3 regions of the Erwinia sp. HDF1-3R genome follow, and region 2 is predicted to be linked to each of the others. Evidence: predicted binding sites of a transcription regulator. Region 2 holds the regulator's gene; each other region holds the start of a gene.
What was found. Region 2 encodes PhoB, which activates phosphate uptake and scavenging genes when phosphate is short. Its sites were predicted from a motif close to CTGTCATAAAACTGNCNNAT; they were not measured.
Positions count from the first base shown of each region.

Region 1: glpT (glycerol-3-phosphate transporter) is a predicted target of PhoB. The motif match lies at 1,099-1,118, and genes of this name have one in related genera.
Region 3: pstS (phosphate ABC transporter substrate-binding protein PstS) is a predicted target of PhoB. The motif match lies at 1,512-1,531, and genes of this name have one in related genera.

Region 1 is NZ_CP155071.1:231,754-233,957, forward strand. Features, by position in the region: gene glpT (glycerol-3-phosphate transporter) at 1-954, opposite strand, end outside; gene AAGR22_RS01100 (carboxylate/amino acid/amine transporter) at 1,357-2,204, shown strand, end outside.
Region 2 is NZ_CP155071.1:1,335,943-1,338,146, forward strand. Features, by position in the region: gene AAGR22_RS06030 (hypothetical protein) at 385-702, shown strand; gene phoB (phosphate response regulator transcription factor PhoB) at 705-1,394, shown strand; gene phoR (phosphate regulon sensor histidine kinase PhoR) at 1,416-2,204, shown strand, end outside.
Region 3 is NZ_CP155071.1:4,767,416-4,769,619, forward strand. Features, by position in the region: gene pstC (phosphate ABC transporter permease PstC) at 1-290, opposite strand, end outside; gene pstS (phosphate ABC transporter substrate-binding protein PstS) at 366-1,406, opposite strand; gene AAGR22_RS21680 (TonB-dependent siderophore receptor) at 1,680-2,204, opposite strand, start outside.

The sequences.
Region 1 (2,204 bases), 1.1 Mb from region 2:
TTTAAAGACTTTGTCTGACATCCAGCCGCACAGCAGCGTGCCAGGGATCCCGGCATACTCATAGAGAAAATAGGCCCATGAGGACTTATCCAGGGCGAAATGCTTCACCTCTTTCAGGTAGGTGGGCGACCAGTCGAGAATGCCGTAACGCAGCAGATAGACGAATACGTTCGCCAGCGCGATGTACCACAGCAGTTTGTTAGGCAGAATGTACTGCATAAAAATTTGCCGGGCGGTCAGCTCCTGCTCCTGCTTTTCGTTGTAGTCAGGGGGATAGTCGTTTTTGTACTCTTCCACCGGCGGCAGCCCGCAGGACTGAGGCGTATCGCGCATCAGGGCAAAGGCAAAAATCGCAATGACGATGGCGCCGAATGCTGGCATATAGAGTGCCGCTTTCCAGTCGTTAAACCAGGCCATCCCCAACAGAAAGAGCAGAGGCGGAATACCGCCACCGACGTTGTGGGCGCAGTTCCAGACGGAAACCACTCTCCCGCGCTCCTTCTGTGACCACCAGTGCACCATGGTCCTTCCGCACGGCGGCCATCCCATTCCCTGGAACCAGCCACAGAGAAACAGCAGCACAAACATGACCATAATGCTGGAGGTGGCCCAGGGGACAAATCCCATAAACAGCATGACGGCGGCGGCCAGGATTAGCCCCGCAGGCAGGAAAACGCGCGGATTGGAACGGTCAGAGACGGACCCCATGATGAATTTTGAGATGCCGTAGGCAATGGAGATGCCTGACAGGGCGAAACCCAGATCGCCGCGCGAGAAGCCCTGATCGACCAGATAAGGCATTGCCAGCGCAAAGTTCTTACGTACCAGATAATAGGCGGCATAGCCGAAGAAAATTCCCAGGAAAATTTGCCAGCGCAGTTTGCGGTATAGCGGATCAATTTGCTTCTTATCTACCCGTGGCTGGTGCGCAGCTGGCTTAAAAATACTTAGCATTTGGCCTCCAATGGCGCGGTTTATCTATTTTTTGACGCCCTGAGGCGCCTGGCGGGAACGGTCGAAACTTCCGTACGACCCAATGTTCCATATCGCGCAAAGGATAGGGGAGAGGGGCTAAGCGAACCGTGAAGAAGGGCGCAAATGTTACAATTTTATGTCAAATAGATGTTTTATGTGTCTGTTGTCACTTGTTCAGAAGGTTCTGATGAGGCAAAAAAGTGATATCAGTCACAGAAAAAAGGCGAGCGCCTGACAGGCTGCTCGTTTATGAACATTTTATGAGCGCAAAGAGTCTATGGATTTTTCGGTTGGTTAATGCTCAGTTGTAAACCAAATATTTTCCTGTGATCCCTGAGTTTTCGCTACACTACGGCCCCTTTTACTGCCGAGTGAATCATTGTGACGTTACTGATTGTCACCACAGTCCTGTGGGCCTTTTCTTTCAGCCTGATAGGCGAGTATCTGGCGGGGCAGGTTGATAGCGTATTCTCCGTGCTGATCCGCCTGCTGCTCGCGGCAGTCGTTTTCCTGCCCTTTTTACGTTTTCGCGGCCACCGGATTTCAACCATCCTGCTGTATATGGCGGTAGGCGCGATGCAGCTGGGCATTATGTATCTGATCAGCTTCCAGGCTTTTCTCTATCTCAGCGTATCGGACTTTCTGCTGTTTACCGTACTTACTCCTCTTTGGGTGACGTTGATTTACGATTTGCTAAGGGGGCGTGGCATACGTGCGGGCTACCTGTTTAGCGCCCTGCTGGCGGTGGTGGGCGCGGCCATTATTCGCTACGACAAAATAAGTGACCATTTCTGGTTCGGCCTGCTGCTGGTCCAGCTGGCGAATATCTGCTTTGCGATTGGCCTGGTGGGGTACAAGCGTCTACAGGAAGTTCGGCCCGTGCCGCAGCATACCGCGTTCTCCTGGTTCTATCTGGGCGCGGCCGCTGTCGCCGTTGTGGCCTGGTTTCTCTGGGGTAATCCGCACCGGCTTCCCACGACGTCATTCCAGTGGGGAATACTCATCTGGCTGGGCGTGGTGGCTTCTGGCCTCGGCTACTTTATGTGGAACTATGGTGCCACTCAGGTTGACGCCGGGACGCTGGGGATAATGAACAATATGCATGTACCAGCCGGGCTGTTGGTTAATCTTGCTATCTGGCAAAGGCAGCCGCACTGGCCGAGTTTTCTGATCGGTGCCGCAGTCATTTGCCTGTCGCTCTGGGTACATAAAAAGTGGATTGTTAATAA
Region 2 (2,204 bases):
GCAATGACCAAAATAGTTGGGATATGAAGAAAATCAGAAGACTGAGAGTGCTCAGTTTATTTTGACTGGTTTTTTCATGGTGCAGATAAATGACCTAAATAGCGGTACCAAAAACTAAATCGAAAAGTGAGCCGAATCCTGCGCGAGAGCAAACCTTAACGGGGATAGGCTATGAAATCTGCGGACAGATAAACGGTTTTACCGGAGCAGCTCAGTAGCCCGCGGACAGATAAACGTTTTTACCGGAGCAGCTCAGCAGCCTGCGGACAGATAAACGGTTTTACTTAAAGCGGCCCGGAAGCCTGAGAGGTGGATAATCCCTGCGGGTGACGGGCATTCCGCAGCGCTGCGGCGCAGACGGAAGGCCAGGCGAGGGCAGCAGGGATGCTGCACTCAGGGAGCGGCGGGCAGGGATGCCCGCTCGCGACCGGGCCGTCCGGCCTGGAGCCGGAGCCAAAGGCACCAGGCAAAGCCTGGCGCGAGGACGCCCGTCACCCGCAGGGATTATCCACCGACAAAGCAAAAATCCCAGCCTGCACAACTCACCGTCACCCGCAGGGATTATCCACCGGCAGCGCAGATATTCGTCCCATGCAGCATAATTGCGTCTGGGGCTGGGGCTTTTTTCATAAATATGTCATAAAAGTGACGCATAATAACGCCGCGAGTCTCAATGACATCCCGTTACCGCAGCAGGAGTAATAATGGCTAAGCGCATTCTGGTGGTTGAAGATGAAACCCCCATCCGTGAAATGCTCTGTTTCGTTCTGGAACAAAATGATTATCAACCGATTGAAGCAGAAGACTATGACAGCGCCATCAACCTGCTCATTGAACCCTGGCCCGACCTGATACTGCTGGACTGGATGCTCCCCGGCGGATCGGGCATTCAGCTCATCCGGCACTTGAAGCGTGAAGCCATGACCCGACATATACCGGTCATGATGCTCACGGCGCGCGGCGAAGAAGAAGATCGCGTTCGGGGCCTTGAGGTGGGAGCCGATGACTACATCACCAAGCCATTCTCACCAAAAGAGCTTATCGCCCGCATCAAAGCGGTCATGCGCCGCATTTCACCGATGGCGGTGGAAGAAGCGATCGAAATGCAGGGACTGACACTGGATCCCTCCTCCCACCGGGTGATGTCCGATACCCAGCCCGTTGAAATGGGGCCGACGGAATATAAGCTGCTGCACTTCTTTATGACCCATCCCGAGCGCGTTTACAGCCGTGAACAGTTGCTTAATCACGTATGGGGCACTAACGTTTACGTCGAAGATCGTACCGTTGATGTGCATATTCGCCGACTGCGCAAAGCGCTCGAACTTACCGGGCACGATCGCATGGTGCAAACGGTGCGCGGCACAGGTTACCGTTTTTCCTCACGCTACTGATCTCGCAACGGAGTATCCACCGTGCTGGAACGCCTCTCCTGGAAGAGATTACTGCTTGAACTGCTGCTGGCGTGCCTGCCCGCGCTGGCTCTCAGCCTGCTGATCGGCTATCTGCCGTGGCTGCTGCTGCTCTCCGTGCTGGCCCTGCTGGGCTGGCATTTTGCCAACATCCTTCGTCTTTCGCACTGGTTGTGGATCGACCGCAGCATGACGCCGCCAGGTGGGCGCGGCAGCTGGGAACCCCTTTTTTACGGTATTTACCAGATGCAGGCGCGAAACCGCCGTCGACGTCGCGAACTGGGCCATCTGATCAAACGCTTTCGCAGCGGCGCCGAATCACTGCCTGATGCGCTGGTGCTGACCACCGAAGAGGGCAGCATCTTCTGGTGCAACGGCCTCGCTCAGCAGATGCTCGGTCTGCGCTGGCCCGAAGATAACGGACAAAATATCCTCAACCTGCTGCGCTATCCTGAGTTCACCCGCTATCTGCGCCAGCGCGAATTTACCCGCCCGCTGATGCTGGTGCTTAACAGTCAGCGTCACCTTGAATTTCGCGTAATGTCCTACAGCGAAGGGCAGTGGCTCCTGGTGGCTCGGGACGTCACGCAGATGCACCAGCTTGAAGGCGCGCGGCGCAACTTTTTTGCCAACGTCAGTCACGAACTGCGTACGCCGTTAACGGTGCTGGGGGGCTATCTGGAGATGATGGAAACGTCAGAGATGGAAGGCGTGCGGCGGCAGAAAGCATTACAGACTATGCAGGACCAAACCCGCCGTATGGATGGGCTGGTGAAGCAGCTGCTGACGCTG
Region 3 (2,204 bases), 1.4 Mb from region 2:
GCGATACCGAAGCTGACCGGTACGGCAATGATCAGCGCGATGATTGAGGTGACAACGGTGCCATAAATGGGCACCAGCGCACCAAACTGTTCGTTGGGCGCATCCCAGGTTTTGGTCCATAAAAATGCGAAACCAAACTTCTGGATACTCGGCCAGGAGGAGATAATAAGCGAAACGATAATGCCGCCCAGCAGCAACAGTACAATCAGCGCCGCCAGCTTAACCAGCGCGCTGAAGATAATATCGCCCCGCCTGCCGGGAGGCCTGAATGTCGGCGTGGTTGCAGCCATAGCGTTCTCAGTAAGTGAAGTGTAGGGGCGGCCCAGGGCTCGCCCCATACCGGGGTCAGTCAGCGAGCCCCTTGACTAAAAGAGGGCCTTGCCTGAGCTGTCTTTAACGTTGGTTTTCCATGCGGCGCGGATCTGCTTAACTACCGCATCCGGCAGCGGCGCATAGTCGAGGCTGGTGGTGGTTTTGCTGCCGTTTTTGTAGGCCCAGTCGAAGAATTTCAGCACGGCTGCGCCCTTGTCGGCGCTATCCTGCACGTTATGCAGCAAAATGAAGGTGGTGGAGGTAATCGGCCAGGCATTTTCGCCCTTCTGAAACGTCAGATCCTGAGCAAAAGAGCGCTGCCAGTCTGCGCCTTTCGCCGCATTGCTGAAGCTCTGCTCACCGGGTTCAACCGCTTTGCCATCGGCATCCAGCAGTTTGGTCCAGGCCAGGCCGTTTTGTTTCGCATAGGCATACTCGACGTAGCCAATTGAGCCTGGCAGCCGCTGAACAAAGGCAGCAACGCCGTCATTACCCTTACCGCCCAGGCCAACCGGCCAGTTTACGGTATTCCCCTTGCCCACTTTGCTGTTCCAGTCGCTGTTCACCTTTGCCAGGTAGCTGGTGAAGACGAACGAGGTGCCGGATCCGTCGGCGCGGCGCACCACGTTGATGTTGCTGTCGGGCAGCTTAACGCCAGGGTTCAGGCGACTAATAGCCGGGTCATTCCACTTTTTAACGTTGCCCAGATAAATATCGCCGACGGTTTTCCCGTCCAGCGTCAGCTGGCCGGATTTCACCCCAGGCAGATTAACGGCCAGTACCACGCCGCCAATCACGGTAGGAAACTGGAACAGGCCATTTTTTTGCAGTTCGTCGTCTTTCATTGGGGCGTCAGACGCGCCAAAGTCGACGGTTTTCGCGATGATTTGCTTTACACCGCCGGAGGATCCAATGCCCTGATAGTTAACCTGCGCACCCGTCGCCGTGTTGTACTCTGCGGCCCATTTGTTATAAACCGGTGCCGGGAAGGTGCCGCCCGCGCCGGTCAAATTGGTGGCCGCCATGACGGAAAGAGTGCTAAGTGAAAGGGTTACTGCGACGAATTGCGTCAGGGTTTTGCGTACCAGTGTCATATTCCCTCCGGGGGATTAAAAGTCAGACTACACGCGGTCTTAATCTCAGTATTTTTTGCTGCTGGAGGGAAAATAGGACATTTTGATGACAGTGACATGTACGCAATATGACATTTTTATGACACGGAAAGTGACTGACTGCCGGGCATAAAAAAACTCAGCGCAGGGTTATCCCACGCTGAGTTTTCGGGCTGACTGAGGCGTTACGCTGAATTAATGCGCGCATTACCGCTGCACATACCCCGGCACACTATCTGGAACAGCGACGTCGCATCAGAAGTCGTAGCCGACGGTCGCCATAATAGTCCGCTCAGCGCCCCAGTAGCAGTAACCGGTACCGTAACAGGCCGAGACGTAGTCACGATCGGTCAGGTTATTGGCGTTAACCTGCACGAAGGCGCCTTTCAGGCTGCTGTTCCAGGCGCCCAGATCGGCACGCACTGACGCGTCAAACAGCGTGACGGAGGGCAGGCGCGTAGTATTTTCGTTATCTGCCCACTGCTTGCCGATATAGCGCACGCCCGCACCGACGCTCAGCCCATAGTCAAACTGGTATTTAGCCCAGGCCGACGCCATGGAATTCGGCGTGACGTAAGGGGTATGTCCGTCGTTGCCGTCCACCGAGTCCTTATAGCGCACGTGGTTCAGCGTATAGCTGGCAAGGGTGCTCAGGCGCGGCGTGAGCTGGTTGTGTGCTTCCAGTTCAAGCCCCTGTGAATGCACTTTTCCTGCCGGATCATAGTAGGAGCCCACCACCACGCGGTTGCCAACATCCTTCTGCGTTAAATCATAAACGGC